DNA from 2 places in the Fundicoccus sp. Sow4_D5 genome. Region 2 is predicted to be linked to the other one. Evidence: predicted binding sites of a transcription regulator. Region 2 holds the regulator's gene; the other holds the start of a gene.
The links. The regulator HrcA, encoded in region 2, represses chaperone genes, less so after heat shock. The targets are predictions, from matches to a motif close to TTAGCACTCNNNNNNNNNGAGTGCTAA.
Positions count from the first base shown of each region.

Region 1: a site for HrcA is predicted at 9,880-9,906, ahead of ACTQ45_RS07540 (DNA-binding protein). Genes of this name have one in related genera too.

Region 1 is NZ_JBQKLF010000005.1:76,072-87,497, reverse strand. Features, by position in the region: gene ACTQ45_RS07585 (bifunctional 2-keto-4-hydroxyglutarate aldolase/2-keto-3-deoxy-6-phosphogluconate aldolase) at 107-763, opposite strand; gene ACTQ45_RS07580 (hypothetical protein) at 813-1,466, opposite strand; gene ACTQ45_RS07575 (hydantoinase/oxoprolinase family protein) at 1,466-3,583, opposite strand; gene ACTQ45_RS07570 (gluconate:proton symporter) at 3,608-4,891, opposite strand; gene ACTQ45_RS07565 (sugar kinase) at 4,983-5,936, opposite strand; gene ACTQ45_RS07560 (hypothetical protein) at 5,936-6,667, opposite strand; gene ACTQ45_RS07555 (LacI family DNA-binding transcriptional regulator) at 6,682-7,671, opposite strand; gene ACTQ45_RS07550 (GNAT family N-acetyltransferase) at 8,121-8,543, opposite strand; gene ACTQ45_RS07545 (GNAT family N-acetyltransferase) at 8,562-8,984, opposite strand; gene ACTQ45_RS07540 (DNA-binding protein) at 9,039-9,656, opposite strand; gene ACTQ45_RS07535 (flavocytochrome c) at 10,102-11,426, opposite strand, start outside.
Region 2 is NZ_JBQKLF010000001.1:519,713-531,138, forward strand. Features, by position in the region: gene truB (tRNA pseudouridine(55) synthase TruB) at 1-411, shown strand, start outside; gene ribF (riboflavin biosynthesis protein RibF) at 436-1,386, shown strand; gene hemW (radical SAM family heme chaperone HemW) at 1,446-2,609, shown strand; gene hrcA (heat-inducible transcriptional repressor HrcA) at 2,790-3,806, shown strand; gene grpE (nucleotide exchange factor GrpE) at 3,840-4,433, shown strand; gene dnaK (molecular chaperone DnaK) at 4,475-6,310, shown strand; gene dnaJ (molecular chaperone DnaJ) at 6,430-7,566, shown strand; gene ACTQ45_RS02555 (helix-turn-helix domain-containing protein) at 7,944-8,240, opposite strand; gene ACTQ45_RS02560 (hypothetical protein) at 9,025-10,080, opposite strand; gene ACTQ45_RS02565 (HTH domain-containing protein) at 10,201-10,533, opposite strand; partial or broken gene ACTQ45_RS02570 (IS1380 family transposase) at 10,845-11,426, opposite strand, start outside.

The sequences.
Region 1 (11,426 bases), on a different contig from region 2:
TTTTCCATTTTTTGTTAACTTTGTTTTTCACGAAAAACTAAGTTGGACTCCTCAATGACCATACAAAAAAAGTCACCCGTCTTTATGAGCGAGTGACTTGATTATTTTATTGAGCATTTGCCGCTTTTAATTCACGGTATCGTGCAATGAATTTAGAAGCTGTTTCAGTAATGTCGGCCGTCGTTGCACCTTCGAATGGATGCGTTAAGTTCGAACCAGCACCAACCGCAACTGCACCAGCTTTAATCCATTCGCCCAAGTTGTCATAGCTGACACCGCCTGTTGGCATGATGTTCGCATGAGGAAGTGGGCCTTTGACTGCTTTAATATATGAAGGACCAACCGCTGAACCTGGGAATAATTTAACGATATCAGCGCCTGCTTTCATAGCAGTCGTCATTTCAGTGATCGTTAAGGTACCTGGTAAGTAAGGGATTTGATACAAGTTACATAATTGCGCTGCAGCTGCATCAAAACTTGGGCTGACAATATATTCAGCACCTGCTTCAATTGCTAGCTTAGCTGTCGTCGCATCTAAAACCGTTCCTGCACCTACCACAACGTTCGCATTATCCTTGAATTCAGCTTTCAACTCTTGAATTGCTTGAGCCGCTTCCGGGACCGTGAACGTTAATTCGATGCCGTGAATGCCACCAGCCACTAATGCTTTTGAAATTTCAACCGCTTCTTGACGAGACTTACCGCGCACCACACCGATGACACCTGATTCGATCAATTTACCTAACACATTCATTTTTTTCACATTATCTCTCCTCATCAATATACTCTGCTTTACTTGGCGATGATTTAGTCTATTTTCTAGCCAAAGTTTCGATTTCTTTATGGACTGCTTTGGGATATATTGGCAGCAAGGCTATTTTATCCAGAATAGCCGGATAATAAGCAAAACCCGTGTAATATTGTGCAAAATAGTTCGCCACGACTTCTATCAAAACTGTAACAGGTGATTTCTTTTTAAAGCCAGCAAATTGCCATAAATCAATCTCAAATGCTGATAAATCTAGCGCTTCTTTTTCTTGAATAGCATGAAAGGCTTCATGTGCAATAATGACCGGTGACCATTGTTCAAATAACCATTCAGGCTGTTGATGCGCTAACCAAAATTCATTATTTTCACGATACAAGTCATTGACGACAATGCGATTCGGACTTTCAAAGAAACCAATCATCGCAAAATAATCCTCAATTTTTTCTTGTCTAAAATCAACTGTAAGCTGTAAATGCTTGACTAACTCTTCGACACTATTCACCTTTAATGTTTCTTTATAAAAAGTGACTAGATTTTCCGCCATAGTTCTAGCTAATTCAATTTTACTCTTAATTTCCTGTTCAGACAAACGTTGTCCTATACGATCTTGTCGAACCGTATCAAAAATGTACTGGTCCACATCGATACTTTTCAAATGGTGTAAAGAAGTCTCTAGTCTTGTTGGACTGTGTGTCATTAGATGTTATTACGTGCGCCCATCACAATGACTTCTTCGCGTCCTCCATGTTGCATTAACTCTGTATCCATTACCATGTTTAATTGGGCTAGATCTAACATTCCAGTATAGTCCACTACCTTTGCACCAATACATAAGTAAATATCTGGAGCCAATTTGATATCGCTCTTGTAGACAGCTAAAACTTCCCAGTACTCATCAACCGTTGAACGAACGCCTCCAACAGTCGTTACTACCGCTTCTCCGTCTCCACGTTGAACTTTAATAAAGCCTTTGTTGTCAACCACACGTACTTCATTCTTCTCACCCTTCATTGCTGTGAATACGAAGAAGTAGTTGTTTGACGCGGCTAATGTTAATTTGTCTCCAGGTAATTGCATTGATTTTGCGGCAATTTTACGCGCTTCAGCCTCTTCAACTTTGGCTGATAAGTCAGTCGTTCTAACTTCTGTCGATCCAGTAGCGATCGCACGGACTTTATTCGTTTGCGAATCGATTTCCATTTGTACTTCAATTGTTTCTGGAGATGCTCCCGATTTAGTGGCTGATTGAATCGCTTCATTACGAATATCGTCTAAATCACTTGGTGTCGGACTCGGAATTACGCGTTCCACAACATCTCGAACCATCGCTAAAGCGACACCAATTGAAGAAATAACTTCTGCATTTTCAGCAATGTCATACGTTAAGCCCATTCTTTTAGCTGTATAAGGAAGTAAAGAACTTGCTCCACCACCGCCACCTACTAATGAAATTTGATCGCGCTCTACTTTATGTTTTTCAGCTAAATAAGTGATTACTTTAATCACCACATCCGACGCTCGATCCATAATTTCTGTTGCCACTTGTTCAACGCTCTTACCTAACTCATCGGCTAAAGCTTTGATTGCCTTGTAAGATGAGTCATAATTCCCATAAGAATAGTCACTTTCCTTAACTATTTTCAATGCATTGGCTGCACAAGTCACTGTGATCGCGAATCGTTTACCGTTAGCTGATTCAATGGCAATGTAATCATTGGGATCATCTTGCATTGGTTGGATACGAACCACTTTCGGATTTTGAATATCTGCTGGATCTGCGAATGCCGCATAATCCAAATGAGCGATATGGGCTGATCGAGGGCCAACTGCGACCACTTCTTTAGTATTTGCACGAACCATTGAGCCTCCTGCAACACCAGAAACATGCACGTCTAAAGAACTAATCAATGTTTTATGTCCGCCAACGATTGAATAGTCAATCATCGGGCGCCCATTTTTAATGACACCGATATCTGTACTTGTTCCGCCTACTTCAAAGAAGATTGCATTTGATGCACGTAAATACATTAATGCACCAACTGTCGAAGCGGCTGGACCAGATAACATGGTTAAGACTGGTCTTTTTCTCATCTCATCAATATCCATTACACCACCGTCACCACGCATAATCATCAATGGTACTTTAATTCCAGCTTGACGCACACTTGCTTCGGTACTATCAGCTGTTTCAAACATTTTTGGTAAAATCGAGGCATTGATTACGGCTGTACGAGTCCGTTTAGATAAACCGTACATTTTACTTATATCACTTGCTTGTGAGACTTCAATTCCTAATTCTTCACCCAGCCTCGCGATATCTTTTTCTTCAGTGCCATCATCCACACCAAAAGCTTTAGACGCCACAATTACTTCTGCACCTTTGTTACGTAAGGAGCTAATCGCTTGTTTGGCTTGCTCACTATCATAGTGTTTTAAGGGGATATAAGTATTGTGAGTAGATATTTTTCTTTTTCCTGTCTCATCCAAAATAATGTCATCAATTTTTGCTTGACGTTTCGCTAAAAAGCTACTTCCCATCCCGATAACACCTGTTACAGCCACGTCACCTTCTAATAAAGCATTCGTTGCTTGTGTTGTACTATGTGCAATAAAACTCACTTCTTCTGGTTCAATATTATTATCTGTTAGACACTTCTTAAAAGCTTCTACTACACCAGCCGATACACCTTCAGCGTGGTCATGGGTTGTTTTAACTGAGCCAATCCCAATAATTTCATATGTTTCATTATCGATGGCCACTGCCTTAGTATGTGTTCCACCAACGTCAATCCCTACTCGAACTTGTCTATTCATTATAATCATAAGCTCCTTTCTCTTTTATCCGAACATGAAGTAAACAATGGCAATATTAATTGCACCTGCTAACCATGCCCAAGGAACACCAGTTTTCATAAACTCTTTCGCGCCCACTTTTGAATAATTTAATGCCCATAAGTTCCAAGATTGAGTTGGACACGTCGATAAGTTCATCGCAATCGTTGGGACATAAATCAACGGGAACATCAGCGTCATTGGGAAAATACCCATTCCTTGTAAGATTCCAACCGTCGCACTACCCGCACCGAAAATTGTTAACGGACCACGGAATAGACCTAAAGGTAAGAGAATTGCAAAAGCAATACATAAAACTAATGAACTACTTGGCATCACACCGCCTAATATTGCTTCGAAGAAAGGAGCCGCAATTCCAGAAATTCTATTAAACATTGGTAGAATAAATAGGAAACCTAGTAATGATGACACATCTACAACACCTTCTTGGAAGGTTCTAGTAATCGTACGTGTTCCTTCTTTATAGTTAGGAAGTTTGCCACATGTCCATAAAGCATAAATACTTGCGACAATAAAAGAAGGAATCGACTGCCAACCAAAACCGATTGCTAAAGCGACGGGAATAACTGGTGCTAGTAACGCATAAGTTGGTACATCCTTTTTAACATCAGCTACTTTTGCTTTGGCTGCCCAGTTGTATGTGCGCTTTTTACGTAAATGGAAAATCAGCATTAGAATCACAATAGAGGATTGAATAGCCATCGCTGAAAAACCAAATCTTAAATAATTCCAGTCATACTCATAACCTACGAAAATCCCTTGCATTTGTCTAAATAAGACAATGTTAACGTACATTCCACTACCAACACTCATCAAGTAAGCAGTCACTGCTAACGGTTTAGGAACACCTAAAGACATTAAGATAGGCAATACAATAATACCGATTGCTACTACCGCACCCGCTCCAAATGTTGACGTAAAGATAATGGTCGTTACAATTGAAATCAATGCTGTTGTAAATAATGGATTCTCCCCACTTAGTTCAACCGTTTTCTTAATCAATGTAGACGCAATTTCCGTTTCAATTAGAATACGTCCGAACCAACTACCGAAGATCACCACAACTGCGGTTGCCCCCCAACTTTCAGGACCTCCTTGTAGAATATCAACCATCGCTGTATCCCATGTGAGTTGCCCACCAACAATTGATAAGCCAGTCCATAACACTGCCATAATGAAGAAACCAATCATTAAGTTTCCACCAGTGGCTGCAAACTTAATTAACCAAAAATAGCTTATTAGTAAAATTATACCGATAACAATTTCCATTTTTTAAGACTCCTTTTCTCATCCTTTTGTACACTTTGTGTTGCTTTACTGACTCTTTAAGAGTTAGGCGATTGCCCTTTAATCCTATTGTTTATGAATGCTGCTTAATAAACTCTGCTAATTCTTGACGAGTGGGTAAGCCTTCATTGTCTGAAATATGACTGACTTGAATCGCGCCAATCGCATTGGCTCTTTGAAGTGTTTCTTCTAGACTTAAGCCTTCGATTAAGCCAGTAACAATTCCTACTGCGAAACCATCGCCAGCTCCCACCGTATCAACTAATTCTTTCAACTTGAAACCTTGCGCGATGGTCATTTGGGTCGTTCCTGCTTGAGATTGATACGCGTAACAACCCTTTGCACCATCTTTAATGATGACGCCTTTCACTCCTTTAGCTAAATAAAATTTTGCGATGTCATCTGGTTTACTTGAGCCAGTTAATAGTTCACCTTCGCCAAGACCTGGTAACACATAGTCAGCTTGAAAAGCCATCTCATTAATTCCCTTAATCATTTTCTCTGTCGATCCCCATAGAACGGGACGTAAGTTTGGATCAAAAACGATTGTAATCCCTTTGGCTTTTGCCCGTGTAACTAAATTTTGTACAAAACGATACGTTTCATCATTAACTGCCAGAAAGACACCTGAAACATGTAACACATCGACATCTTCCAAGGAAACCTCATCACTTAAGCAATACGGTATTTTTGATGCTGCTGAGTTTTTTCTAAAGTAAAAGACTTCCGGATCATTCACTGTATCTTTTCCTTTAAGTTGAAAACCCGTAGACGCCCCCTCATAAAATTTACTATATGTCGTTCCAATTCCTTCATCTTCTAAAAAACGAGAGATATATTTACCAAAAGGATCTTGTCCTAACTGAGTCACATATTCAATCGAATGCCCTAAGCGTGTCACCCCCACCGAAACATTAATCTCTGCACCAGCAATATATTTAGTAAAAGACTTTACCTTATCCAGTTCACCTTCTTCATTGGCTACAAACAAAGCCATTGGTTCTCCTACTGTTACTATTTTGCCCATTAATAAAACGCCTCCTTAAACATATTAAGTTCATTTTCGATTTCACTCATTGCCATTGGATACTCCAAAACATATGGCACATCTAGCTCTAAAAAGTATTGCCAATTCATTTTTCCCTTATTTAATAAGGTTGCTTGTCCTTCTTCATCGATATTTTTCACGTGAAAAATGCTCGTCGCTTCTTTTAAAACAGTAAATGCTTGTCTGGCATCTTCTTTAAGAACAGCATAATTCCCCGCGTCAAACGTATAGCTAATCGGTAAACCGGTTTCTCGAATTAGTGTGATTGCTTCAGAAACTACTTGGTAAGTCCCATTAGCTTCAGTTTGATCATTTTCAATATTCAAGTCCATCTGATAGCAAGTCAATAAGTCAGTAAGTTCTTTAGGTGACGTCTTGCTAATACCGCTTAGTTGGCCGATATTCATTTTTATGCGCTGAGCACCTAGTAGGCTGGCCTCTTGTAAATAATACTCAAGTTTTGGACTCAGTCCTTCAGATACAAATAAGCTATCCGGAATGGATAATAGTAAATCCCAGCTTTTTAGTTTACCGGTTTCCAAAAACTTTAAACATTCACTTTGCCGTTTTTTATTATCTTCTGAAAACATCTCGTAACGATACTCAATGCCATCGACTGCTATTTCATGTGTTAACAGAAAGTCTGTAAACTCACTTTGAGTTAGACCTTCTGCCAGAGCAATGATTGTATTTAAATATACTTTTTTCAATTAATTCCTCCGTTTTATAATGATTCTCTTAAGTGTAAGGTTGCTGGTATATCAATATTTTCATTGGTGATATTCCCATTAATAATCTCTAACAAAACTTCTGTTGATCTTTTCCCAATCAATTCAGGTCGTTGACTAATTGCAGTTAACGTTGGCATCAATACTTCGCCAATCAATAAATCATCATAACCACAAATTCCGCAATCTTTTGGAAAACTCAATTTATTTCTTCTAAATGCCTTAATAATTTGGTTGAGGACCGTTCCGTTCGCACCGAAAAATGCCGTACGTTTGGCTTGATACTCAATTTTTTGTACAAATTGATCGACAAGTTCTTGAGAACCATCTACCTCTAATGTCAATAATTCTAATTGATATTCATGTGCGACCAACTTCATCGCATCATAGCGTTCTGATCTTGGACTCACGTCCTTTATTGGTTCACTTACATGAACAATCCGTTCATAGCCATTCGCTACAATTTCTTGTGCTAGCTGTTTAGTTATTTGAAAGTTGTTTGATTGAATGGTTGGCCAAAAATTTGCTCTAAGGGTCCGATCAATTAAAACGACTGGTAACTTTGATTCATATAAGAAACGATACTTTTCAGCATCCATCGTCACTGGCTGTAACATCATGCCATCAATATTCTGATCCAATAATTTACGAATATTATGCAGTTCTTGTTCTTCAGAATTATTAGACGTCATGATCATTAATTGATAGTCCGTTCCCGCAAGCTTTTCTTGCATCGCTTTAATCCAATAGCCAGAATAAGTATTCTCGATATCCGCTACCATCAAGCCAAGCAGATGACTTTTTTTAGTTTTCAAAGATTGCGCTTGACGATTTGGACGGTAGTTTAACTCTTCAATGACTTCTTTAATATTCTGTCGAGTCTCATGACTCATATTGCCAAAGCGTCCGTTTAAATAACGAGATACTGTGGTTTTAGAAACGCCTACTTTTGTTGCGACATCTTGAATAGTGACATCTTTCGCCATAAGTTCTTACCTCCTTGGAAACCGGTTAACACGATTGTAAACGTTTGAATTTTGTTTGTCAACGCTTTCTGCAAAGGGTTTCATTGACACACTCTATAAATACTGTTGCATTATTACTTGCGAAGTTAATGACACAGTCGGATGTTTGTTATAATATTTTTCTGATTTTCTTTTAAATAATTCAATAGAGTTCGCTTAACACACACTGAAAGAATGTCGTTTTATAAATTTCAGAAATTGCCAAGTCACCTTCATCACCTAGAAAATTCAATATTTTTGCATCATGACGATCTGAGTGCTTCCTGCAAGAGTGTCTTCCATAGTGAGACGCAAGTAATGAAAGAACTCAGTTTTATTATTTAGGCTATCAACTAGTTTTGTTATCCCTTAAACCACAAAAAAAAAGCACCTCCTGCTGTAAGAGATGCTTCTTTGTGTTTCCTTATGGCTTACTGTAACTTTTTATAAAAATAAATCCGCCTCTCGCCCACGCGAGGCATATCATCAAGTTTACCGTAAACTGTGTAACCTTGTTCCTCGTAAAAACTTGTCCCTTGGAAATCTTGCGTCGTCAACGTCACATTGACCACCCCTTTTTCCTTGCCTAATCGTTCTATTTCATTCAATAGCTGACTACCAATTCCCTGTTTGCGATAATCCTTTTGAACCGCAAGTTGCGTAATTTCCATCGCGTCATATTCAAAACGAGCCACTATCACCCCAATCACTTCACGGTCCTCAAAAGCTGCAATCGATACTGTATCAGCATTTCTCGCTATATGTTGGCCGAACACCTCAAATTGTTGCTCCTCAAAAATCCGATGACAAATCGGCTCAGCCACTCTCGAATCGACTGTTTGATAATAGATCATGACATACCTCCTCCAACTTTAATTTAATCGCTTAACAAAATAGTGCATAGATACACCACGCATTGGCATATCATCCAATGTTGCGTAACAAGTATAACCACATTTTTTATAGAAACCTGCTGCTTGATAACTGCGGGTTCTCAATGTAATGTTAATAATATTTCTTTCCTTAGATAAATTTTCGATCGCATTCATCAACTTACTGCCTATTTTTCGTCCCTGAAAGGCCGAGTCGACTGTTAAAAATTCAATATAGATGTGATCATATTGACGCTTAGCCACAACAGCACCGGCCAAGTGTTCTCCCTCATAAGCCGCCAAGGTTAATCTTTCTTCTTCCTTGTCACGCAACTCATCAAAATAAGTTTCCGCTTGTTCTTTAAATACGTCTTGAACAAAAACTTCAACGTGCTCAAATTGACTCTGTTTAATTGTCAGCATAATTTCCCCTCGATAGGTCATTGGATTGTTTATACGTTTGACTACTCTATACGCCTAAATTCTGTTCAGCAGCAAGATTGATGACTCTGAAGAAGAATGAAGATAGCGGGTAATCTTTAATAGTTTTGCTTCTTTGCGGTGCCCTTCAAACTGATAAAATTCCGCAAAATGAATCTGATGTCCAGACTGCAGTGTGAGGCTCGCATGAGCGGATCCTTCTTTACCATGAGACAGTAGTTGGTGAATGATTATGCTACTTATTGGAGTGGCCGTTTGATAAGCAGTTAATATCTTTTCTATCCCCATTAATGGCTGGGCTTGAGTAGCTTCAGCAAATTGCGCCTTTGATGATAAATAGTTTGATGTCAGTGTGACATCTTGCATCCAAGCTGCCAGTAAGAAATCTCGAATACCACGCCTTTTGGGGGCATTATCACAATTCAAATCACCTATCGCCAGAAAGTCCGTTTCAAAAGCTAGCTCTTGATCCGGCCCAAAAGCCAAGCCTTCCACTTTTAGAGCCTCTTCTAGACGAATAATTGCTTTAGGTCCAACTCCATGGAGTTTCGCTACTGATTGAGCACTCACCTGACTCAACGCTTCCAAATGCGTGAGTCCAACATTATTCAATGCTCGAGTCGCTGGTTTTCCAATATTAGGTAGTGCTTTCACGATTAAACGCTCCCTTTCTAACTTGTCAGACTTTAATAAATCCACAGTGACTCTTAGTCATTGCAGTGTTTCTTGAGTAGTGCCTGAATTCATTAAAACATTCTCATTAAGATTATACACGGTGTATCGTGAAACGTATAGCAAAAAGGACCTAAACTCAATAAGCGCCTAGCTTTTGCTAACCAACTCATGGCGACATTGACGACTCGATGTCCATCGGAACTTGTCATTCAAAGATTATGTGTGCTAAACGCTTATCCTCCTAGCTAAAGATATCAACATCGTACGAGGTCACTCATCACACACAAAGCCCCTTCTCATTACACCTAAACGCAAAGAAATTTCTCAGCCCTGACACTGAGAAATTTTTTGCGTTTAATTATAACTAGCGAGGGGACTCGACTAGTTTCGGGGATAGCAAATATAGTTTAATAACTTTCTTTAGTTAAGCTGCGGAATCTGCTTCTTCATCTGTCTCTTCGTCTGTCTCTTCTTCTGTCTCTTCTTCAGTTTCACTTTCCGTTGGCTCGCCTTCAGTATCAGCGCTGTCGTCTAGACTTCCGGTTTCTTCGTTTTCTACAGAGTCTTCAGGTTCAGTTTCTTCTTCACTTGCGTCTTCTGAATTAACTTCTTCCTCTTCTTCTTCCGGAGTCACGTCTTCAGTTGCATCTTCTGTACCTTCTTCTGTCCCTTCCTCAAGAACAGCTTCTAAATCAGTTGCTGCCATTTGACCAGCGATACGACCAAAGACAATGATATCTAGAACGGCGTTACCACCGATGCGGTTACCACCATGAACGCCACCTACTACTTCACCTGCTGCAAATAAACCTGGAATGATTTCACCGTCTTCATTCAATACCTGCGTGTCTTTATTAATTTTCAAGCCACCCATTGTATGGTGAATGGATGGTGTGACTGATAAGGCATAGTAAGGTCCTTTTGCTAATGACATCGTCATATTAAGACGGCCAAATTCTTCATCGACACCAGCCGCTTGGGCCTCGTTGTAAGTATCTAAAGTTGCTTGTAAAGTTGCCGCATCTAATTCTAAAGCCGTTGCTAATTCTTCCAGACTTTCACCATGAACGGCATGGCCTTTTTCAATATATCCAGCCATTGATGCATTTTGGTCCACTAATTCTTGATTGACAAGCAAGTAAGCCACACTATCTGTTTGGGCAATAATGTTGGCTGACACAACGTCTCGTGTTAATAATTCATCCGTAAAACGCAGGCCCTCTTTATTCACAAGAATCGCCCCATCTCCACGTAAACCTTCTGTATAAAGGTAACCTGTTCCTGGTTGAGTTGTCGGGTGAATTTGGATTTCTTCCATTTGGTATAGTGCTGCCCCTATTTCAACGGCCATTTGAATACCAGATCCTGTTGCACCTGGATGGTTAGTTGTTTCAAAACCTACTTTACTTTCGTCGTATTGTTCAACCATTTCCATATTGGCACCGAAACCACCGGTTGCGAGAATCACTGCATCTGCATTTACAACAAAACTTGCACCGTCGGCTGTTACGACATTCACGCCTACAACATGACCTTCGTCATTTGTGATTAATGATTGAGCTTCTGACTCCAGATAGATTGGAACGTCTAATTCATCTAATTTCTCTTTCAATACACCTATAAGAACTGGTCCAACTGCTGATCCGTCTTTAGGTTTATGGATACGTGCATTTGTTTGACCTCCAGAAAATGATACGTCTGTTAATTCTGCACCTAAATCATTCACCCATTGTAGAGCATCTGCAGATT
Region 2 (11,426 bases):
GAGTTTGAAGTGAAATGTGGCAAAGGGACTTATGTTAGAACCTTGGCCGTTGATTTAGGCAGTAAATTTGGCTTTCCAAGTCATATGTCCCAGCTAACACGACATGCAACTGGTGGGTTTGATGCCAGTCAAACACATACGCTAGCTGATATTCAAGCGAAGATGGATGCTCAACAAATAGAAGAGATTATTTATCCGATTGAAATGGGCTTAACACAGTTTCCACAATTAGATATGACTGAGGAACAATTTGCTGATGTCAAAAATGGCAAGGTGCTTGATGAATCATATTTTGGCCAAGTGTTAAAAGAGTCCACTGTCTTAAAACTAAAGGGACAAGTCAAAGCAATTTATCGACCACATCCAGAACAAGAGGGATTAATTAAACCAGAAAAAATGTTTTTATCGTAAATTAATTGTGAAAGCGAGAATCTTATGGAAATTATAGAGTTAAGTCATCCGTATAATGATGAAGAAATCATTCACGAACCAATTGTATTAGCACTTGGTTTTTTCGATGGTGTCCATTTGGGCCATCAGGCAGTTATTAGAGCTGCTAAAGAAGAAGCAGTTAAACGTGGAATTAAATTGGCAGTCATGACGTTTAATCAGCATCCAAAAATTGTTTATTCGAAACTTGATGAAAAATCAATGTTTTATCTGTCAACAAACGAGCGTAAAGCAGACTTATTAACGGGGCTAGGAGTTGATATTCTTTATCTAGTGGATTATACATGGGCTTTCGGCTCACAAGCGCCACAGACTTTCGTTGATCGTTATATTGTCGACTTGAATGCGAAAGTGGTAGTCGCAGGTTTCGACTATACTTATGGTAAGAAAGATGTCGCCAACATGCAGACATTGCCTAAACACGCTTCAGAGCGCTTTGAAATTGTTGAAGTTGATCAATTTTCAATCAATCAGCACAAGATAGCGTCGACAAACATTCGCGAACAAATAGAAAATGGCCAAATTGAAGTCGCGAATAAGGAACTAGGATATTTATACCAAACATCAGGTACTGTCGTTCATGGTGAAAAACGCGGGAGCGCCTTGCTTGGTTACCCAACAGCTAATGTTGAAACAACAAGTAAAGAGCTTCTTCCGGGCATTGGTGTTTATATAGTAGAATTCTTTGTTTCAGAAAAGTGGCACCAAGGGATGGCCTCTGTTGGTTATAATGTAACATTCGGCGAAAATCGTCCAGTAACGTGTGAGGTCTTTATATTAGACTTTGACCAAATGATTTACGGTGAAAATGTTAAAGTCCGTTGGCACCATTACTTACGTGGGGAAATTAAATTCGATGGCCTTGATGGTCTAATTAAACAACTTGATCAAGATTTAGTGGATACCCGTGAATACTTTGCTGAATTAAATCAATAGCTCAATAAGTTAAGCGTTAAAGTCAAGGACCGAGCGTCAAATAGGATAGGAGAGAATTCATGGTAACGACCAAGCAAGCAGATGCGGTTTATATTCACATTCCTTTTTGTAAAAAGATTTGTCATTATTGTGCATTTAATAAGTACTTTTACGACGGACAACCAGTAGGTCGTTACTTGGATGGTTTAGAACAGGAAATGTCTCTTTATTCTTTAAAGCAAGATGAGGCTTTGGACACCGTCTATATCGGTGGCGGAACTCCAAGTTGCTTAAGTATGCAAGAATTAGATCAATTGATGCAAAGCGTCCATAGACATATGAGGTTAGATAAGCAAACAGAGTTTACCTTTGAAATAAACCCAGGTGAATTGTCACTAGAAAAATGTCAGTTGCTTTATGATTATGGAGTGAACCGAATTAGTATGGGAGTTCAAACCTTTAATGATAATTTATTACGTCGTATTGGCCGCAATCATCGTGTCAGACATGTTTATCAATCGATTGACTGGTTGCGTCAATCGGGTTTTGAAGCATTAAGCATTGATTTAATCTTCCGATTGCCTGGTCAGACACTTGAGGATTTTAATGAGAGTTTAAAAAAAGCGCTCGAATTGCAATTGCCGCATTATTCCTTGTATTCTCTGATTATTGAACAACAAACACTTTTTCAACAATTAATGCGCGAAGGGAAACTACCGATTCCTAATGAAGATACGGATGCTGATATGTTCGAACTCGCCATTAAACAGTTGAGTGAGCATCAGATTAATCAATATGAAATTAGTAACTTTGCAATGAAAGGCTATGAATCACGACATAATCTAAAATACTGGCAGTATCAACCATACTTTGGTTTTGGCGCCGGTGCCCACGGTTTTGTCGATGGCGTACGCTATTATAATCATGGACCAGTGCACCACTATTTGAAACAAACGCAACAACAGTCGAAGCCAATCATCAATCAATTAACACTAAATCAAAACGATCAGATGGAAGAATACATATTCTTAGCGCTGAGGACGAATCGAGGATTTAGTTTACAAGAGTTTGAAAGCAAATTTTATTATTCAGCGCTTGAATTATTTGGGGAGTTTTTTAATAAGCAAGTAGCGCAAGAATTAATGATAATTGAAAGAGAGACTGTTCGTTTAACTAATCGTGGGTTGTTTCTCGCAGATACCGTATTTCGCGAACTCATCGGCTGGTTAAACGTTGTAAAATGAACTGATATAAAATAAATGTATCTATTGATCCAGCGGGCTAGCACTCTTTATGTAAGAGTGCTAGTTTTTTGTATTATTTGAAGAAAAAGCCTTGACATGCCCCAGAATAGCGTGTAATATAATAGATGTTAGCACTCCTATAATTTAAGTGCTAAACCAAAGTGAGGTGAGCGAATCTACATGTTAACACCGAGGCAAAGGCAAGTTCTTTACTTAATCGTTAGATTATATAGTGAGTTTGAAGAACCCGTTGGTTCTAAAACTTTGTTAAGAGAGAGTCTTCTAAACGTCAGTCCAGCAACCATTCGAAATGATATGGTCGTTTTGGAAAGAGAAGGATTGCTGAGGAAAGCACACACTTCAAGTGGTCGAATTCCATCTTTCAGTGGCTATCGTTATTATGTTGACCGCTTAATCCATCACGAAGATGAGATGAAAGTCTTAGAAGAAGATGATCATGCAATTGCCGAATTATTTCATGAACGCCAAGCAGATGATTTACAGTTAGCTCAAATGGCTGCCGATATTCTGGTTTCTTTAACAGGTTATACAGCTGTTGTCTTAGGACAGAGCAATGACTCCCATCATCTGAAAGAGTTTAAGCTTGTTTATCTAAATGAGAAGAACTTAATTGCTATTATGATTACAGACGGAGGCCGTGTCGAAACTCAATTGTTCGTCACGCTTTATCCAGTAACTAAAGAAATGGTGATGAAGGCTTCAGAAATAGTCAACAATGAGTTAATAGGAACAAGTATTGAAGATGTTTACCATCGCTTAAAACTGACGATACCATTACTAACTCAACGAGCAGTTTCATATCAATTTGATTTTTCTCCCTTAGCTGAGAAAACTCTTCATAGTTTGAAAGGGCGCCAATATCATATTGGTGGTAAAAACAATTTATTTGATTTTATAGAGCCCCAAACAGACTCAGAAGATTTAAAGAAATTATTTACGATGGTGGATGGTTCTGCCAGTATGTATGATATGCTTGAAAATCGGAATCAAGGAATTGAAGTTCTTTTCGGAGCGGATATGTCGCCCTATGGGATAGCAAATCTTAGTATGGTAACAGGGAAGTTTCAACAACAAAATCAAGAAATCACATTGGGTCTGATTGGCCCCACAACCATGCCTTATCACCGTATTATCGGCTTAATGGAGAAAATGATTACAGAATTATCCAATTACTAGTTAAACGACTATATAAAATGAGGAGGTAGAAAATTGACAGAAGAAAACAAACATGTCGAGGACTCTACTGTAAAAGATGAGACACTATTTGAAACAGATAGCATCGAATCAGAAGAGGAAATTGCAAATGAAACGACTGAAACAATTACAACAGAAGATGAGACAGATGCTAAAAAAGATGACTTAGCTGAACTTACTGCAGCAAATGAAGCTCTAGAAGACAGAGTATTACGTCTACAAGCTGAAATTTCAAATATGCAACGTACGAATACACGTGAGCGTCAAAACGCAGCGAAGTATCGTTCGCAAAGTTTAGCTACAAATCTACTGGAAGTTGTCGATAACTTTGAACGTGCTCTAGCAACGGAAGTAACAAGTGAAGATGCTTTAACACTAAAAAAAGGAATCGAAATGGTTCATGGGCAACTAATTACTGCGCTAGAACGTGAAAAAGTGACTGTAATCGATCCGTTGAATGAAGCGTTTGATCCAAACTTCCACCAAGCAGTCAGCACGATGCCGGCAGAAGAAGGGCAAGCAAGCGATGTTGTCGTGAATGTATTACAAAAAGGTTATTTACTAGATGACCGTGTCATTCGTCCGGCTATGGTCATTGTATCAGCGTAAACGTATATAAATAAACAATTTAAGAAAAGAGGAAACAAATTATGGCAAAAATTATTGGTATTGACTTAGGTACAACTAACTCTGCGGTTGCTGTTTTAGAGGGTGGAGAGGCAAAAATTATTCCAAACCCAGAAGGTAACCGTACGACACCTTCAGTTGTCGCTTTTAAAAATGACGAAATTCAAATTGGTGAAGTAGCTAAGCGTCAAGCAGTGACTAATCCACATACAGTAAGCTCAATTAAACGTCACATTGGTGAGGGCAACTACAAAGCTGAAATGGATGGCAAAGACTACACACCACAAGAAATTTCAGCAATGATCTTGCAACACTTAAAGAGCTACGCAGAAGATTACTTAGGTGAAAAAGTAGAAAAAGCTGTTATCACTGTTCCAGCTTATTTTAACGATGCACAACGTCAAGCAACTAAAGATGCTGGTCGTATTGCAGGTTTAGAAGTAGAACGTATTGTTAACGAGCCAACGGCTGCCGCTTTAGCTTACGGTTTAGATAAAACTGATGCTGAAGAAAGAATCTTAGTATTCGACTTAGGTGGTGGTACATTTGACGTGTCAATCCTTGAATTAGGTGACGGAGTCTTTGATGTATTATCAACTGCTGGTGATAATAAATTAGGTGGAGATGACTTCGACGAGAAAATCATCGACTACTTAGTAGCAGAATTCAAAAAAGAAAACGGCGTTGACTTATCTAATGATAAAATGGCTTTACAACGTCTAAAAGACGCAGCTGAAAAAGCTAAAAAAGACCTATCAGGTGTATCAAGCACTCAAATCAGCTTACCATTCATCACTGCTTCAGATGCTGGTCCATTACACTTAGAAATTTCATTAACTCGTGCTAAATTTGATGAATTAACACATGATTTAGTTGAAAGAACTAAAGGGCCAGTTCGTCAAGCATTAAAAGATGCTGGTTTATCACAATCAGAAATTAACGAAGTTATTTTAGTTGGTGGTTCAACACGTATTCCTGCAGTTGTTGATGCAGTACGTAAAGAAACAGGTAAAGAACCAAACAAATCAGTGAACCCTGACGAAGTAGTTGCAATGGGTGCAGCAATCCAAGGTGGAGTAATCTCTGGAGATGTGAAAGATATCGTATTACTTGATGTTACACCATTATCATTAGGTATCGAAACAATGGGTGGCGTGTTTACTAAATTAATTGACCGTAACACGACAATTCCAACAAGTAAATCACAAGTGTTCTCAACAGCAGCTGATAACCAACCAGCAGTAGATGTTCATGTATTGCAAGGTGAGCGTCAAATGGCAGCTGACAACAAAACTTTAGGTCGCTTCCAATTAACGGATATCCCATCTGCACCGCGTGGTGTGCCACAAATCGAAGTAACATTCGACATTGACAAAAACGGTATCGTTAACGTAAGTGCCAAAGACTTAGGTACTAAGAAAGAACAAACAATTACAATCAAATCTTCATCAGGTTTAACAGACGAAGAAATCGACCGTATGGTTAAAGATGCAGAAGCAAATGCTGAAGCGGATAAAGCTCGTCGTGAAGAAGCAGACTTACGTAATGAAGTGGATCAATTAATCTTTACAACTGATAAAACGTTAGGCGAATTAAAAGATAAAGTATCTGAAGAAGAAATTAAACAAGCTGAAGCTGCACGTGATGATTTAAAAGCTGCGGTTGAAGCAAATGATTTAGAAGATATGAAAGTTAAACGTGATGCATTAAATGAGGTTGTTCAAAACTTAACTATTAAGTTATACGAACAAGCTGCTCAAGAAGCACAAGCTGCTGAAGGAGCTGAAGATGCAACTGACGCTTCAGGTTCAGCTGATGATGTTGTAGATGCTGACTTTGAAGAAGTTGACGAAGACTAATTTTATGTTAACTAGCGTCTTTGCTATTAAAGCCAAGGGTGAAAGACGCCCTTGGCTTTTCTATCAAAGGTGATTATGCATAAAGTATGCAATGAATTACTTATACGAGGGGGTAGAGTATGGCGAATAAAAGAGATTATTATGACGTCCTAGGTGTCTCACGTGATGCCTCAGATGTTGAAATAAAAAAAGCCTACCGAAAATTATCAAAAAAATACCATCCTGATATTAATAAAGCAGCGGATGCAGATGCTAAGTTTAAAGAAGTGACTGAAGCTTATGAAATGTTAAGTGATGCTCAAAAACGTGCAGCTTATGATCAATATGGTCATGCAGCCAATGACCCTAACTTTGGTGCTGGATTTGGTGGTGGTGGATTTGGCGGAGGTGCTGCTGGCTTCGGTTTCGAAGACATCTTTGAAAGTTTCTTTGGTGGACAATCTGGTGGATCTAGACGACCAAATGCACCACAAAGAGGGAACGATTTACAATATCGGATTGATATCAGTTTTGAAGAAGCAATTTTTGGTAAAGAAACAACGATTAAATACAAGCGTAAAGAAGAATGTCATACCTGTCATGGTTCAGGTGCTAAAGAAGGCACAGAGCCGGTTACGTGTTCTAAATGTCATGGTGCAGGGGCGGTACAAGTCGAAAGAAATACACCTTTCGGTCGCGTAATGACACAAGCAACTTGTGATGTGTGTCAGGGTACTGGTAAAGAAATCAAAGAGAAATGTACGACATGTGCAGGCACAGGTAATGAAACGGTGGATCATTCTGTTAAAGTCACAGTGCCAGCTGGTATTGAAGATGATCAACAAATGCGTCTAAGCGGACAGGGAGAAGCCGGTAAAAACGGGGGTCCTTACGGAGACCTTTATGTAGTCTTCAGAGTACGACCAAGCGATAAGTTCACTCGTGAAGGAAGTGAAATATACTTTAATCTTCCGTTATCATTCAGTCAAGCAGCACTAGGTGATGAAATTAAAGTACCAACTGTTCATGGTGCGGTGAAATTGAAAGTACCTGCAGGGACCCAAACGGGCACTACTTTCCGACTAAAAGGAAAAGGTGCACCAAGTGTACGTTCAGGTTACCAAGGTGATCAACACGTTACCGTTAACATTGTTACACCTAAGAAATTAACAGATAAACAAAGGGAATTATTAAAACAATTCGCTAAAGAATCTGGTGAAGAAATCAAAGGGAATGATCCTGGTTTCTTCAATAAAGTAAAAGACTTATTTGATTAATACTAAAGGGTTTAAAAATTTGAGTGTCGGTGAGGAAATCCTCGCTGACACTTTTTTTGTTTTAGGTTTTGAATTGGCAAATTAAATGCAACACCTTGTCAAAGAAGAGCTCATAAGGCGTTTCTAACCTTAGCACTTACGCTTATTTAGTTTATCAAGTAATCTGTTCAATAGCTTGTTAAAGCTTCTGTTTTTGGAAAGTACTCTCTTAGTAGTCCAGTTGTATTTTAATTTATTCCTTTTTGCCAAGGGGCATGAGGGTCTGCGAAATAAAACGAGATGTGATCTAAATATTGAGTGACTTCTCGATGTTTCGAAAAGTCTTTTCCACGGTCTGGAGTAATGGATTTTCTTTTACTATTCGCTAGAGCAGCTAGTCAATTAATGACGGCATCACGCACGTTGTTCGCTATAATGGACGGTTCGGTTATGCCAAAGGCATTCGCCGTATCTTTATAGGAAGCACTGGTGTCTTGTTTAAATCTTAATACATCTAGCTTGAAATTCAAAGGATACTTTTTGTTAGTCTTCTTTCTTTTAAGACCATCCTTCCCAAATGTTTTGTACTGATTAACCCATTTTCCAATTAGAGCAGAGTCAGATATGGCATGTTTTTTAGTGAGTAAAGTATATCCCAATGTGCCATTTAAATACTCTTGAACAACATTTAATATGAATACTTTTTTGACATGAAAATAACCCCCGTAAAGTTAGATTTTTAACTCTAACTTTTGGGGGCACATCACATTTTTGAATTCGAATAGTCTTTTTTTGTTCAATAATCTTGGGTACTGGTGAGGAAAACCTCTAAGAACCTAAAATTCAGCTCTCCTAACGAAGCTAGATTTTTATCAGTTCAAAATTTTTTAGTGTCGATAGCTATAGAAAGTCAGAATGATTCGTAACTTCGGATTTTTTTGCGGCATAATTTAGTCGAGTATTGAAAAGCGTTAATCAGCAGTCTCTTCACCTGAAAAGAGTAGCAGTCTAATAGTTTTGTTAGGTTTGGCCTGTAAGTTTTGACAAAGGAATACACAAGCCCTTATATTATCTAAATTTGTGTAGCCAAATCCACTGCGTTAAATCGTCTTGATCTTGTTGTTAGTTTCTTCCACCATTCTGTTCGATAAAGTATGGGTTAAGCTGCTCTCAATGGCTTCGAGGTAATGAAATAAGGGGGTAAAGGTCGTTCGGAAATGACTTGAAACGGTATGCTTTCGAATGATAGATAAAACAGTTTATAGTTGTGATTCATGATATCGGCTTTTAGATCGTTAATCAACGCGTACTCTAATCGGAGTCTTGGATCGATGGATAGAGTGTAATCAATCATACTTTTTTCAGTGACGAGCCCTCAAACAAGCGATGGCTATGGTAGTCTTAAAAGTTTAATTCCTCTCGATACTTTAAGGGCAACTTTCATAAACGATTCAGTTTAGTATAGCGCAATATGAATTCTTATAGTGCTGAAATGCTCCTAAGATGATCATTATTTCGATCGATTAGAACTGAACTAATAGCTGATTTAATGTTATCTAAATCTATGCTGGTTGGGAAGTCATGGATAACGACCACTTTTTTAGTAGTAGTGGTTGATATCATAAAATTGCTAACGATAATATCGTAGTTTAAGTTTTCAATGATAGAATCTGATATCTTTATTTTAGAGTAAACATCTATCGCCACCTTGCGTGGCAATTCGAGCTCCAAAAAATCTTTAATCATATTTGAGTGAGTATAATGGCGGTCACTTAGAATTACTACGGATACTTGTTTCTTCTTATGAATATAGTTGCTAATTAAACGATCCCAATAAGTAACCAAAGTAAACAATAGGTAATTGATTACAAGGTCTTCAGTCGCTATACTTAATTTCACACAAAAGTTATGAATTATGATGTGGATGGCCTGATAAAGTTCTGGGAAATTTGATTTGAATTTCATTGCAAAGTACTTATAACGGTCAAAAAAAATTAAATCTGAATTTAAAAGATCTTTGGCGTTCACTGCAGTCCCATGAACGACAAAAAGAACAAAATCTACATTAAGTGGCAGTTGCCATTTGTCGGATAAATCTAAAAGGGATTCTTCCAGAAAACGCAGCGCTTCACCATGACAATTTAATTGCTTTTTTGCTTTTCGCAATTGTTTTATATTTCTTGGAAGGTTTTTACGAATATAGGGAGAAAAAACTTGATAAAATGATTCTTTATTAATTTGCATGGAAGAAACTAAGCCTAAAGGTTGAATAATGTACTTATATATTTTTAAAAAGACATTTAGCAATTCAATTTCTCCATCGCTTGTATCAATAAGGTGGTGATGATCATAGCGAATTTTATTAACCAGGACGACTAAATTGATATCTTCATAGTAGGCGAAGTCTATTGGCATGTCCGTCACCATGAATGAAAGTATTTTGTCAAAATTATGATTGATTTGTTTTTCATTGATCCCCCTGAATGGCCAGCCCAAAAGAGTGTTTTTCTCTGCAAAATAAGTTCGGTAGAACAAACGAATATTCTATTCGTTACCGATTAAACGACAAGGATTAGTTTCGACATAACATTGAAGACTATCTCTAGAATAGTCATTTGTTTGAGTGATTGTTCGGTAAACCGTTGAATGACTGACCTAAAATTTCTCTGCTAAATCCTCAATTGATAAGGTTTCATCGGAGAATATTTCTTCTAAAATTTGAAAAACAAGAGTTTCACTGAGAAGTTTGCTATATACGGCTTGAACTCCAAAATCTGACTCTTTAGTCAATCGAATACCTAGATAACCTGCATCAAACTGGAGTTCGGTCATCAGTTTCCTTAATTCTGATAAATCGGCTTTAATAATACGGGTGGAGCAATTAAACATTACCGCAAGTTCTGAATTAGTCGTCCAACCATCCGTTTCCAGTAAATACTCAACGATTTGTAGTTGACGGAGTTCTTTAGATTTTAATAAGGACCTCATAGTAATTCCTCCTAATGTTTGATGATTGTAACGTTCAAAATTTACTATAAATATTTATATTACATGAATCATCATTTTAATAAATGTATGTTTAACCTGAATTATTCATACTTTTTTTAAATGACTCAGAACGCGAAAATAATTGAGCCTGGCTTAAAACGTTGTTAATAAATTGAGAATTCTTACTGAAACTACAATTTAATGATAGATTATATTTGTTATTCCCCTGATTGTGCATAAAAATGGGCGCACTACTCCTCCTAGCTGTCACAGTTTTTTTAAAATTATGCGTCTGATTATTACTGAATAAGCTATAGCTGGAATCGCATATGTTGAATGTGTGTCAACGTCTCCCAAAACAAGTTGTCATAGACGTTTGCGGAAGTTAATCGTAACTGAATCTTTCTGACACGGCGCGTGATTTTCCCTCCGATTCTAAACAAACGGTTCCGAATGGTTGCGGCGTTTCGTGTGTGTTCTTTTTCTGGGAGCGCCCATTGTTTAAAAATTTGAAATTGATTGTAGGTAATCGCACTCAAAAGCATTCTGGCGCGATTGGCGATAAATGAGGTGCTGTCTGTTTTATCAAACGCAAACCCTTGTGTAATTTCTTTGATATGATTTTCCATCTGACCACGCTGCTGGTACAAACGATAGAGCCACTGTGGCGATAGTTTCTTGAAAGTCGTGACGAGAAATTCATGACGATATAATAAGGCTCCCGCAGACCGCGTCGATTTAATAATGACTCGCAAGGGTTTATCCCATGTGTTCTCTTGATAGAGGCAATCATAGTAATGACACTCTGCCAGTGTGAAATCAGTTTCATCACCGTAAAGAATCCGTGACTCGGCCAAACGGGTTAATCGGGCATTTGTTTTGAGGCGTATGAG